Linked DNA regions of Bosea sp. 685. The protein of the gene in region 1 interacts with the protein of each later gene in a pairwise test. Links are inferred from orthologs where the notes say so. Each region holds a gene or a part of one and is shown in the gene's direction. Other genes may lie near its edges.

Region 1 (6,780 bases):
CCTCTTGAAAGCAGTTTCTCAACATTGACTGATCCGCGGTGTGTCCAAACCACCGTGACGCAGAACCTATGGGTCGGGATTGAAGCCCTTAGATCGCGTCCGCGCCGGTCTCTCCGGTGCGGATGCGGATCGCCCCCTCCACCGTCGATACAAAAATCTTGCCATCGCCGATGCGGCCCGTCTGGGCCGCCTTCTTGATGGCCTCGATGGCGGCCTCGACCATCTCGTCAGCGAGCACGATCTCGATCTTCACCTTGGGAAGAAAATCGACGACGTATTCGGCGCCACGATAGAGCTCGGTATGGCCCTTCTGGCGTCCGAAGCCCTTGGCCTCCAAAACGGTGATGCCCTGCAGGCCGACCTCCTGAAGCGCCTCTTTCACCTCGTCCAATTTGAACGGCTTGATGATCGCCTCGATCTTCTTCATGCGCCGACCGGCCTCCCTCGCGCGTGATGAGACCTGGACTTCCCTCCAGGCTTGCGAACCGCCTGCTCGCCGCCGAAAACATCGAGGGTTCCGTCAGCGACGGCCCCAGCGTCTCGTCAGGCGAGCGAAACACCCGCTCTTCTTGCTCATAGCATCGGCGTATGCCCCCCGCCACGTGGAAGAAAGCCTCCCAACGCCTGATGATAGGGCATAAAATAGCACATAAATTGATCATTTGATTAATTTAAGAGCAATCACCTTTGCGCCACTCCGTGCTTGCCGGAGATGAGCGGCTTCTGGATGATGCCTTCGTGGATCGAGCTGACAAAACCGGGCTGATGCTGCTGGGCGTGGCCGATATGGCGGCGGCCGATCGTGCGACGATCGCGGCCGGCACGCCGGGGCTCGCGCTGATGGAGCGGGCAGGGCGGGCGGTCGCCGACGCGGTTAGCCGGCGGGCTCGGCCCGGCGACGGCGTGCTGGTTCTCTGTGGACCCGGAAACAATGGCGGCGACGGCTTCGTCGCGGCGCGCCTGCTGCGCGAGCGCGGCTTTGGCGTCACCGTCGCGCTGGCTGGCGAACGTTCGGTCCTGACGGGCGACGCAGCCGCCATGGCCGCGCGCTGGACCGGGGCGATCGAGCCGATCGCGGCGGTCGCGCCGCACGATCACGCCCTGATCATCGACGCGCTTTATGGTGCGGGGCTCAACCGGCCTTTGACCGGAGATACTGCCGGGCTCGTCTTAGCGATCAATGCGGCAGACAGGCCGGTGGTCGCGGTCGATGTGCCGAGCGGGCTGTCGGGCGATAGCGGCCGGGCTGAAGGGCCAGTCGTGCGGGCCGACGAGACCGTGACCTTCTTTCGGCTGAAGCCCGGCCATCTGCTCGAGCCCGGGCGCGGGCTGTGCGGGGTCGTCACGCTCGCCCAGATCGGCCTGACCCCGGAGATCGTCTTCGGCGCGGGCGGGTTGCAGCCTGCCATGTTCCGCAATGGCCCGGCTTTGTGGCGGGAGCTCTGGCCGAGGCATCAGCGCGATACGCATAAATACCGCCGCGGAACCGTTCTCGTCGTCGCTGGCGGCCTGTCCGGGGTCGGCGCGCCGCGGCTCGGCGCGCGGGCGGCGCTGCGCATCGGCGCGGGTCTCGTCACGATTGCCTGCCGCCCCGAAGCGCTGATGGCCCATGCGGCACGCGGACCGGACGCCCTGATGCAGCGGCCGATCCCAACGGAGGCCGCGCTTCAGGGCCTGCTTGACGACAAGCGTCTTGGCGCCATCCTGATCGGGCCGGCTCTGGGGCTCGATGCCGAGGCTAGATCTGCCGTGATGACTGTGCTGCGCGCCGACATTCCGACGGTGTTCGATGCCGATGCGTTGACGCTGCTCGCCTCGCGGCCGGGATGGTTGCTCCGCCGGGCTAAGCCTTGCGTGCTGACGCCGCATGAAGGCGAATTCGCGCGCTTGTTTGGCGACGATGAGCGAATCGTCACGCAGGCGTCGAAGCTGGAGCGGGCGAGGCTCGCCGCTGCCGCCTCGGGCGCGGTCGTCGTGCTGAAGGGGCCCGACACCGTGATCGCCGGTCCCGATGGCAGGGCGGCGATCAATGCGACCGGCTCCTGGGCGCTGGCGACTGCGGGATCGGGCGATGTGCTCGGCGGCCTCATCGCCGGATTGCTGGCGCAGGCCATGCCGGCTTTCGAGGCGGCTTGTGCGGCGGTCTGGCTACACGGCAAGGCTGGCGAGACGCTCGGTCCGGGCCTGATCGCCGACGATCTGCCGGAAGCGATCCCGTCTCTCGTCGCGCCCGCCTTGGCAGATGATCCGAGCTGATCTGACTGGTCGCGAAAAGACCCGCCTTCCGGAGAAGGCGGGTCCGACGCAAAACTGTGCGGTAGAGTCTACGCGGAGGTGATCAGCTTCCGCTGTAAGAGACCGCCGGAGCGGAGTGGAGCTGATCCTTCGTCATGCTGATCTTGCCATGATCGGGGTACATCGCGGGAGCCTTGGGAGCCGACGCGGTCGGGGTCGAAGCGATGCCGCCTCCCGAAGTACCTGTGCCGCCGCTTGGAGCGGGAGCAGGCATGGCGGCGGCTATGGGCTGGTCGCTCCAGGTGACCTGCTCGAAGGGAAGCGCGACATCCTTCGAACCCATGCCGAGAAAGCCGCCTACACCGACGGTCACCGTTTCGATCTTGCCGGTCTTGTCGAACAGCAGTTCGGTGACGTCGCCGACCTTCTTGTCGTCGGGGCCGTAGATGTCGACGCCGATCAATTTCGAGGCGCGCCATTTGCCCTGACCCGCCAGATTCTGGTCCGGGGCCTTGGTGCTGCCTGTCGACAGGGTTGGCGCCGGGCTGGACGGCGACGGCGCGGCCGGAGCGCTGGTCTGAGCGATGGCGGTCGTCGCGAGCATGACGAAACCGATGGATGTGAGGGTGATGTGACGTTTGAGCATGTGATCCTCCAGTATCCGCAAGTAGCGGTATGCAGGAGCAACGCGTACCCAGCGCATTTGTTCAGGTTGGCGGCGATTCCGGGTACGATTTTGTCAGTGGCCTGAATTTACCGGCAGGCCGTCGTTCATTATTTAATGCGTGCTGCGGATGCGAAATTATGGGCTCGTGATCGCATAATTCCGATTTGAATTTTGGAATACGAGATGCAGGCGCGCCGCGCTGCGTAACGTAGCGCGGCGGAGACTAAGCATTCCCGGCCGCATCCCTGGGAGCGGCTGGCCCTGTGACCTCAGTTGACCGGGTTGCATTCCATGCGCACCCGCTGGCCTGGCTGCGCGAATGTCTGGCAGGACACTGCCGTCGGCAGCGGCGCGGAGGTCTCCGCGGCTGAGGCCGGAATGAGCTTTGGCTGGGGCGCGGCTGGCCTTGGCATGACGAGGCGCGTTGGGGCAGGCTGTGGTTTGCTCGGCTGGAGACGTTTGGTCGATGGAGCGGTTATCGGCTGAGGCTCTATCGCCGGCATCGTTTCCACGAGAGCGATCTGAGGTTGCGGCGGCCGCTCTTCGGCCTTGGGTTGCCAAGGCCGCCAGGCGCTCAAATGCGCGAAGGCCTCCATGGTCGGCTTGGTGATCGACTCCGCGGCCGGAATCGTTTGTCCCATGCATCCCGCGAGAGCCAAACCTGTCAGGCAGGCCGCAGTTGCGCGGCTGTTGATGGTCATCATCGTCGCCCTTCCTGCTACTTCTTCCGCCACTGTAGCGAGGTGTCGCCTAAATCGACGACATGCGTGTGTAAATCTGTGCAATTCGGCGGCGCGTGTCAATTTTCCCGGCTTCGCTCAGCGGATAAAAGCGCTGAAAGCCTCATATCGCGAGGCATTAGCCTCGGGTCCGCCCGATTCTCAACCTTGGAAATCTGCGTCCCAGTGCCCGAGCAGGACGCCGTTTACGTCTTCAATCACGACGTTGTTGAAGACGCTGGTGAGCGGGGAGGGGATCGAACCCTCGACCACATGATTAAAAGTCACGTGCTCTACCACTGAGCTACCCGCCCTCACCGGTGCGCTGACATAGGCAGGCGTCGCGCGCGGGTCAACATTGTTCGTAAGGCCGCTTCTGTGGCAGAAGCGCGCCGGAGGTTCGCGATGCCGTTTGGAGCTAACAAGACGATGGCCGATGCGCCTGGGGCGCAGCGTCCGGTCTGGCTGGCATGGACGGTGGCGTTCCTGGTCTCGGCCCTCCTGCTGGGTGGGCTGTTGTTCGGCTTCGTCGTGGCGCTCGATCCGTTCGGGCTGCGGGTGCGGGCCGGCGTGCCGGCGCGGCCGCTCATGGATATCAACCAGCGCTATATGTATCCTCAGCTCGTGCGCTCGGGCGCCTTCGATTCGGGGGTCTTCGGCACCTCGACCATGCGCTTGCTCGATCCTGCGATTCTGTCGCGCTCGATCGGCGGGCGCTTCGCCAATCTTGCGATGAACGCGGCCACGCCCTGGGAGCAGGTGCAGATGGCCGACCTGTTTGCGCGCACGGTTACGGCGCCGAAAGCCGTAATCTGGGGGCTCGACCTGACCTGGTGCGAAAGCGACGCGACCTCGCCAGCCAAACGCCTGACGCCACGGCCGTTTCCGCCCTGGCTCTATGACGGCGCAAGCTGGGCCGACGCATTGAGGCAGCTGAACCTGACGACGCTTGAGATCTCGGCGCGGTTGCTCGCGCACAGGCTCGGCTACCTGCCTGCGCGCATCCGCGGCGATGGCTACGAGGTCTTCACGCCGCCCGAGGCCAGCTATGATCTGGCGCGGGCGCGAAGCCATCTTTACGCCGACAATCACGGTTCCGCGCCGGATTTGACGCCGCTGTCGCCGCCTGCGCCCGTCAGCGAAGCCGAGCGTCTGGGCTGGCGCTTTCCAGCCCTGGCCTGGCTCGACGCGGCCCTGTCCGCGTTTCCCGCCGACACCTCAAAGCTGATCGTGCTGCCGCCGACCCATGTCGCTGCGCAGCCACGCGAAGGCTCCGTCGCTGCGCAGCGCTACAATGCCTGCAAGGCCGCCTTGCATGGGCTCGCGGCGCGCCAGGGCGCGACCATCGTCGACTATGCGCATGGTTCGGCGGTGACGCAGATCGACGAGAATTACTGGGACCCGCTGCATTTCAGGCTGCCGATCGCTCGGCGCGTCGAGGCTGATCTGGCGGCCGTCTCGCATGGCGAGACGCTTGCGCCCGATGGCGTCGCCTGGGTCGCGCGACCTTCGCGTTAACCCGCCGGAAACCAACCCGGCCTAGCCTGCCGGCATGGTTATTCGTCGCGGTGTCAGATCCGTCCTCGTCACGCTCGCGCTCTACCTCGTCTCGGGCGCGGTGGTGAGCTATTTCCTGTTCCACGCCCAGCACGGCGCGCGCGGACTGGAGGCGCGCGACACCTTGCAGGGGACGTTGCGCGGGATGGAGGCGGAGCTCGCCGCCCTGACCGTCGAGCGCAAAAGCTGGGAGCAGCGCCTGTCGCTGGTTCGCGACGAGGCGGTCGATCGCGACCTGCTCGAGGAGATGGCGCGCAGCACGCTCGGCCGCGTTCACAAGAACGACGTCATCCTGATGGGGCGCTGAAGGCACAGACGCCGGCAAATAGTCCCCGGCACATCGATTAACTGGATTTCAGTTATTTATCGAAAACTGTGCAATTATAACAGCTTAGACAATGCTGCAGTGCGAGATGGCTCCCTCGCCAAGGGTTTTGCGATCCTCTACAACCAAGGTTGAATGACCCTGGAGGACCGCTGATGGCCGTTGCCGTGCGCAAGACGAAAGCTCCCGCTCAATCCAAGGCCGCCGCGAAGACGGCGACCAAGACGGGCTCCGCCAAGACCGGAGTCGACAAGGGGGCGTCCAAGGCGCTCAGCAACATGCCGGCCTTCGACAAGGCAGAGGAGCTTCACGCCTATCGCGAGATGCTGCTGATCCGCCGCTTCGAGGAAAAGGCCGGCCAGATGTACGGCATGGGCCTGATCGGCGGCTTCTGCCACCTCTATATCGGGCAGGAAGCCGTCGTCATCGGCATGCAGATGGCCTCCAAGGACGGCGATCAGGTCATCACCGGCTATCGCGACCACGGCCATATGCTGGCTTGCGGCATGGAATCGCGCGGCGTGATGGCCGAGCTGACCGGGCGCCAGGGCGGCTATTCGCGCGGCAAGGGCGGCTCGATGCATATGTTCTCCCGCGAGAAGAATTTTTATGGCGGCCACGGCATCGTCGGGGCGCAGGTTTCCCTCGGCACCGGCCTGGGATTCGCCAACTGGTATCGCGATGACGGGCGCGTCTCGTTTGCCTATTTCGGCGATGGCGCGGCCAATCAAGGCCAGGTCTATGAGAGCTTCAACATGGCTCAGCTCTGGAAGCTGCCGGTCGTATATGTGATCGAGAACAACCGTTACGCGATGGGCACCTCGGTCAATCGCGCCTCGGCGCAGACCGATTTCTCGCGGCGCGGCCTCTCCTTCGGCATTCCCGGCGAGCAGGTCGACGGCATGGATGTGCGCGCCGTGCGCGCCGCCGCCGAGCGCGCCATCGAGCACGCCCGTTCCGGCCAGGGGCCCTATATCCTGGAGATGCAGACCTATCGCTACCGCGGCCACTCGATGTCCGACCCGGCGAAGTACCGCTCCAAGGACGAGGTCCAGCGCATGCGCGAGGAGCACGATCCGATCGAGCAGGTGAGGGGGCGTCTGACCCGCGACTTCAAGGTGAGCGAGGACGAGCTCAAGGCCATCGACGCGAAGGTCCGCGAGATCGTCAACGACGCGGCCGAATTCGCGACGCACGATCCCGAGCCCGATGTCTCGGAGCTCTGGACCGACATCACGCTGGAGACGGCGCGCGCCTGAGGGGCGCGCCCGCTTCCG
Region 2 (6,591 bases), 800 kb from region 1 along the record:
TCAATGTCCTCAAGCGTATCGCCGACCGGCACTACATCCTCGAAAAGGGCCGTACCGTCTGGTCGGGCGACAGCGCCGATCTGGCCGCAAACGCAGAGTTGGTGCATCGTTATGTCGGCGTCTGAAACAGCTGCGACGGAGATCGTCGCCACGACATCCCAGACCGATCCGGTCGAGGCGTTGCGCGATGCGTTATCGGCTATCCTCGACGGGCTGATAGCGGCCGGCTGCGGTCCCCACCATCTGCTCTCGATGACATGGGAAGCCGGCGAGCCTGCGGCCTTCCATCTCTCGCGCCACGCGGTCGAGCTCGCCTATCGCGAGGTCTTCGCGGGCTTCCGGCCGCCGATCCGCCTGCTGCCGGGATCAGCGCCTGGACTGACGATCCGGGCTCACCACGCCGCGCCAGCGCCGCCGCCGGATCTTCGCGTCGATGGCTACACGCTGCGCGAGCTCGGCCGCCAGTACAGCCCGCGGCTTCAGGCCGACATGAAGGCGCTGTTCCGGCAATGGAGCCGCGACGGCGAGGCGTTCCGCGCGCTGCATCGCGGAACCGATCTCGCCTATGGCCCGGCGCGCTTCGAGACGCTCGATCTCTATATCCCGCAAGGCGTGCCGCGCCCGCCGGTCTGGGTCTTCGTCCATGGCGGCTACTGGCAGGCCTCCGACAAGGTTCAGCACGCCCAATTCGCGCAAGGCATGCTCGATGCCGGCTTCGCCGTCGCCATGCCGAATTATGGCCTCTCCCCACAGGTCGCGCTGGAGCAGAGTACGGCACAGATCGTAGCAGTGCTGAATTTCCTGGTTGGCGAGGCCGAAGCGCTCGGCATCGACGCCTCGCGACTGCACCTGTCCGGGCACTCCGCCGGCGGCCATCTTGCCGCGATGGCGCTGGTGGATTCCGACGCGCCGCCGATCGCTTCCGCCCTGCTGCTGTCGGGGCTCTACGACCTGAAGCCGCTCGGCCATCTGCCGCTCGGCCGCCTGCTCGGCCTCGACGACACGGCCCGCGCCGAAAGGCTCAGCCCCCTCCGCCTTCCCCGTCCGGCCAGAACGCGGTTGGCCCTGGCCGTCGGCGACGCCGAGAGCGACGCATTCAAGGCCCAGTCAGTGGCTCTGGCCTCGGCCTGGTTGGCATCCTCGCCCCTGATCTGCCCAGGCCATCATTTCAGCCTGCTCGACGGGCTGAACGGAGGTCCCCTGCTCGATCTCGCCCTCAGGACCGCGGCCGCCTGATCATGTCATCTTCGAGCAGCAAGCCACTTCGCGTCGGCCTGATCGACTGGGGCGCGATCAGCCGCCATGTTGCCGAACTGCTCATCCAGCACCCATTTCTCGGCTGGTCGTTCCCGGAATAACCGCAGCAGAATCGTCCCCAAGTTTTTGATGCGAACCGAGTCCACCTCGGAGGGAGTATCCCGCGGCGGCGGCATCGCTTCCAAGACAGGGCAAAAATCTGCTGCAAAAGCCAGATTCAAGTCGCTGAAATATTTGGCTGAGGCGATGGAGCGGGTGGAGGGAATCGAACCCTCGTATTCAGCTTGGAAGGCTGCTGCTCTACCATTGAGCTACACCCGCATCGCCGGACCGGAATCGACGATGAATGAAGCGATGTCAAGATGCCGGGGCGCGGTGTCGGAAACCGGCCGGCTCCCGGCGGCCCAAGGCGAGCCGTAACCGCTTCGTCTCGCCGCTGCCGGGCAGGAAAGGATGGTGGGGGAAGCAGGACTCGAACCTGCGAAGGCATAGCCAGCGGATTTACAGTCCGCCCCCTTTGCCGCTCGGGACATTCCCCCGCCCGCGCCTGTTGCGGCTGAACCGCAGGCGACCGCCTGTGTCACTTGCGTGACGGGCGACAGGCGCGGCCGGACTTATGGTGACCGGGCTTCGGCGTGTCAACCCTCAGTCGCACACCGAATGTCGCATTGCACCGATCCGTGCAGCGACCATGTCCGCGCGCTCCTCGACGCTCCCCAAGGGAAGCGCCGTCAGCCCAGGGCAGGCCGGCGCCATCGATCGCGACCTGGTGGCGGAGATCGCGCGCCCGGCCTCGGGCGAGGTCGCGATGCCGCGTGCCGCCAGCAGCGTCGTCTTGCCTGAACCCGGGCCGCCGGTGACGATGATCAGGCGCTCGCTTCCATCATCGATCTTGCATCCATCATCGATAGCGCCTCCTTCTTGCAGCGAGTTTCGTTCGGATCGCGCCGCCGTGGCTCCTCGGCACTGGTCAAGCGGCGCGTGTCATGGCACGGCACAGATCCGCCCCCTGGAGACCGATGATGCCTGCGCCGTTCCGCCCCAAGCCGGGAAGACCCGCTGGCCACCATGCCGGCGGCCGCCGGCCGCACCACGCCGACGGGCCACCGCCGCATCGCCCCGGCGATATCGACGAGGCCGTGCTCTATGGCGTCCATCCCGTCATCGAGGCCTTGCGCAATCCCAAGCGCCGCCATCGCCGCCTGCTCGCCACCGAGAACGCGCTGAAGCGGTTGACCGAGGAGATCGGCGAGTTGCCGCTGCAGGCCGAGCTCGTCCGGCCGTCCGAGATCGACCGGCTGCTGACGCCCGATTCGGTGCATCAGGGGCTTTATCTCGTCTGCGATCCCCTGCCCTCGCCCGATCTCGACAGCCTGCCCGACGATGCGGTCGTGCTGGCGCTCGACCAGATCACCGACCCGCACAATGTCGGCGCGATCCTGCGCTCGGCCGCCGCCTTCGCGGCAGCCGCGGTGATCGTCACCATCCGCCATTCCCCGGCCGCGACCGGCGTGCTGGCGAAATCGGCCTCGGGCGCGCTCGAACATGTGCCGCTGATCGCCGTGCGCAATCTCGGCGATGCGCTCGACGAACTCGGCAAGCGCGGTTTCCTGCGCATCGGTTTTGATTCGGATGGCGAAGTCGCCTTCGACGATGTCGAACTCCGTCGCCCGCTCGTCATGGTGATGGGCGCAGAGGGCAAGGGCCTGCGCCAACGCAGCCGCGATCTCTGCGATCATGTCGCGCGGCTCGAGGTGCCGGGCACGATCACCAGCCTCAACGTCTCGAACGCGACCGCGATCGCGCTCTACGCCGCCAGCCGGCGGCGCTGAGGCGGCCCCAGCTCGACCGGCACGCGAGAGCCTGAAGCGTCAGCAGCAGCGCGCCCGTCTCGGCATGGACATGATCGTGCCGATGGCCAACTGGAGCCCCCCCCAGCCAAAGGTCTTAAGCCTAAAGATGCAAGACCATCTGCCTGATTGCACTGCGTAATTCGTGCGCGCATTGCTTCGGTCAGACCGGAAATGGGGGGCCTTTGGCCTCGGTCCGGCGACATGGGGCTACGCTTCGCAAGAAAACGAGCCGCGTGCAATCGGGCAGTCCGGATTTTCCGACTGTCGGGCAACGAGCAGGGGAGAACGCCATGAGCATGGCAGCACAGACATCGGGGGCCGCGACGCCGCGCCCGATGACCAAGGAAGAACGCAAGGTCATCATCGCCTCGTCGGCCGGCACGGTCTTCGAATGGTATGATTTCTATCTGGCCGGCTCGCTCGCCGCCAACATCGCGCAGACTTTCGTTCCCGGCACCAACGACACGGCGAAGTTCATCTTCGTCCTCTTCGGTTTCGCCGCCGGCTTCGCCGTGCGTCCCTTCGGTGCGCTGTTCTTCGGTCGTCTCGGCGATCTGATCGGCCGCAAATACACCTTCCTCGTCACCATGACCGTCATGGGTCTGGCGACCTTCGTCGTCGGCCTGCTGCCAAGCTACGAATCGATTGGCTATCTCGCGCCAGCCGCCTTCATCGTCTGCCGCCTGCTCCAGGGCCTGGCGCTCGGCGGCGAATATGGCGGCGCCGCGACCTATGTCGCCGAGCACGCCCCGCAAGGCCGGCGCGGCTTCTACACCTCCTGGATCCAGACGACCGCGACCGTCGGCCTGATGCTGTCGCTGATCGTCATCCTGGTCCTGCGACTCAGCATGTCGCCTGAGGCCTTCGCGGCCTGGGGCTGGCGCGTTCCGTTCCTGGTCTCGATCCTGCTGCTGGGCGTCTCGATCTGGATTCGCCTCCAGCTCGCCGAATCACCGGCCTTCGTGAAGATGAAGGAAGAGGGCACCGGCTCGAAGGCCCCCCTCAGCGAGGCTTTCGGCACCTGGTCCAACGCCAAGATCGGTCTGATCGCGCTCTTTGGCGGCACCGCCGGCCAGGCCGTTGTCTGGTACACGGGACAGTTCTACGCCCTGTTCTTCATGACCCAGACGCTGAAGATCGACGGCACCACCGCCAACCTCCTGATCGCACTCTCGCTGCTCTTGGGCACGCCGTTCTTCATCTTCTTCGGCTGGCTCTCGGACAAGATCGGCCGCAAGCCGATCCTGCTGGCGGGCTGCCTGATCGCCGCGATCAGCTACTTCCCGCTGTTCACGATGCTGGCCAAGACCGCAAATCCCAAGCTGATCAACGCGACCGAGACGGTGAAGCTCGTGATCACCGCCGATCCGGCCAAGTGCGGCTCGCTGTTCGACCCGGTCGGCGTGCGCACCTTCACCGAGCCCTGCGACACCGTGCGCCGGACGCTTGCGACCAACTCGATCCACTACGACCTCGTCAACGGTCCCGCCGGCTCGGCTTTGGCGACGACGATCAACGGTACGGCGGCGCCGTCGGCAGCCGCTGATCTGGTCACGGCGGCGCAAGCGGCGGGTTATCCCAAGCCCGGCGATCCGACGATCCTGAAGACGCCGTCGATCGGCGAGATGTTCAGCAGCGCCCGCGCAATGCAGGCCGCCGGTATCCTGTTCATCCTCGTCATCTTCGTGACGATGGTCTACGGGCCGATCGCAGCCCTGCTGGTCGAGCTGTTCCCGACCCGCATCCGCTACACCGGCATGTCGCTGCCCTACCATATCGGCAATGGCTGGTTCGGCGGCTTCCTGCCTCCGACGGCCTTCGCCATCGTGGCGGCCAGCGGCAACATCTTCTCAGGCCTGTGGTATCCGATCATCGTCGCGATGATGACCTTCGTGATTGGCCTCCTGCTGCTGCCGGAGACCAAGGATCGCGACATCTACAAGTCGTAAAATCGCCTGCAACGGCCATAGATCACGTCGCATTCGGACCGAAGCGTCCGAATGCGACGTGATCGAGTCTAAAGTTAAGAGCATTGCTCTTGCGAAAAACCGGTACCCACTTTTTCGCGCAATGCTCTGACGCGAAGCCCCGCCCATGTGGCGGGGCTTTTCTTTTGGCGCGGACCGCCCGATCTTGCTCTCGGAGCGATCGACTGGTAACCGCATGCCCTGTGATCGGACGCCGGTTTAGCTCAGCGGTAGAGCAGCGGTTTTGTAAACCGAAGGTCGGGGGTTCAATCCCCTCAACCGGCACCAGTCACAATCGGGGCCTCGATGCAGGCGGCCTGCATTTTGCTGGTGACGGCGCAAGAAGACGACACAGGAAGCCGATGCCGGGAGCCGAAGCAAGGCTGCTGCCGGCGGCACGCATCGTAAGGAACCGCCTGGACGAGGATGATGGACACTCGACCGGAACATCTGCTGGCGCTGGCCGAACGCTGCGAGGAGGCGAGCAAGCCCGACCGCATGCTCGACGCCGAGATCTACGAGGCGCTGGGCTATACCGTCCGGCGCAAGCCCACCAATCTGGTCAGCCGGCGCGCGCCTGCGGGCGGCATCTACCAGCAGGGCTCGCTGTGGAAGACGCTGGGCACCGTCTCCGGCGACATCGAGGTCGCAGTCGGATTGTTGCGCCAGAAGGCCCCGGAATGGGGCTGGAGCCTGCAATGCATGACCGGCGAGAACACAGCAGCCTTCCAGGCGCTGGTCGCCGAATGCGCCGGCAACGGCGTGATCGGGTCGCTGGCGCTGTGCGCGGCGATGCTGCGCGCCTTCGCGCGGCAGGACGACCACGCGCCCCGGCCGCGCCCCGCCTCGAAGCCCTGAACGCAAGCCGTACCTTCGGGCGACGCGTTGCGCTCACGGAAACTTGACCCCGCGCAGCCACGGCGCTGTTGAACCTGCCACGCCGGTCTTTAGGGTCCAGCGAGGCTGAACCGAGCCAAGAGCATTGCGCGAAAAAATGGGTACCGGTTTTTCGCATGAGCAATGCTCTCAACTTTTAGCACAGATCACGTCGCATTCGGACGATGCCGTCCGAATGCGACGTGATCTCGGGGGAGAAACATCCATGATGAAATTCGAGCCATCGCGCCGCGCCGTTCTCGCCAGCGCAGGCGCCCTCGCCGCCGCCACGACTTTCAACCTGCCCGCCGGCCCCAGCCCGGCCCAGGCGCAAGGAGCCCCCGTGAACCAGGCCCCCGGATTCTATCGTTACAAGATCGGCGACGTCACGCTGACCGCCATCAATGACGGCTTCGGCAAGCGGCCGCTCGAAGGCTTCGTCAAGAACGCCGAACTCGCCGACGTCAAGAAGGCGATGGAGCAGGCCTTCCTGCCCGCCGACGCGCTGAACATCACCTTCACCACGCTCGCCATCGAGAACGCCGGCAAGCTGACCCTGATCGACACTGGCAACGGTGATTCCGGCGCACCCACATCGGGCACCTGGATGGCCAATTTCAAGGCCGCCGGCTTCGATC

The links.
Region 2: the proteins of RMR04_RS14670 (region 1) and rlmB interact in binary tests that used the Escherichia coli proteins (3 or more experiments, as listed by UniProt). The link is inferred for Bosea sp. 685 from one-to-one orthologs.

Annotation. Positions count from the first base shown.
Region 1 is NZ_CP134779.1:2,795,855-2,802,634, reverse strand. The notes cover bases 1-2,997. They hold RMR04_RS14670 (NAD(P)H-hydrate dehydratase), read left to right. Parts: upstream 1-738; coding sequence 739-2,256; downstream 2,257-2,997. Other genes in these bases: RMR04_RS14665 (PRC-barrel domain-containing protein), read right to left, coding at 2,339-2,881; RMR04_RS14675 (P-II family nitrogen regulator), read right to left, coding at 89-427. Also shown: RMR04_RS14660 (hypothetical protein), read right to left, coding at 3,172-3,606; RMR04_RS14650 (hypothetical protein), read left to right, coding at 4,027-5,139; RMR04_RS14645 (FtsB family cell division protein), read left to right, coding at 5,174-5,485; pdhA (pyruvate dehydrogenase (acetyl-transferring) E1 component subunit alpha), read left to right, coding at 5,782-6,762. UniProt on the Escherichia coli protein: Bifunctional enzyme that catalyzes the epimerization of the S- and R-forms of NAD(P)HX and the dehydration of the S-form of NAD(P)HX at the expense of ADP, which is converted to AMP.
Region 2 is NZ_CP134779.1:1,996,794-2,003,384, reverse strand. The notes cover bases 1,375-4,182. They hold rlmB (23S rRNA (guanosine(2251)-2'-O)-methyltransferase RlmB), read left to right. Parts: upstream 1,375-2,276; coding sequence 2,277-3,089; downstream 3,090-4,182. Other genes in these bases: RMR04_RS10815 (MFS transporter), read left to right, coding at 3,401-4,182; RMR04_RS10825 (hypothetical protein), read right to left, coding at 1,903-2,067. In the rest of the region: RMR04_RS10845 (ABC transporter ATP-binding protein), read left to right, coding at 1-125; RMR04_RS10840 (alpha/beta hydrolase), read left to right, coding at 112-1,236; more of RMR04_RS10815, read left to right, coding at 4,183-5,059; RMR04_RS10805 (hypothetical protein), read left to right, coding at 5,507-5,935; RMR04_RS10800 (MBL fold metallo-hydrolase), read left to right, coding at 6,180-6,591. UniProt on the Escherichia coli protein: Specifically methylates the ribose of guanosine 2251 in 23S rRNA.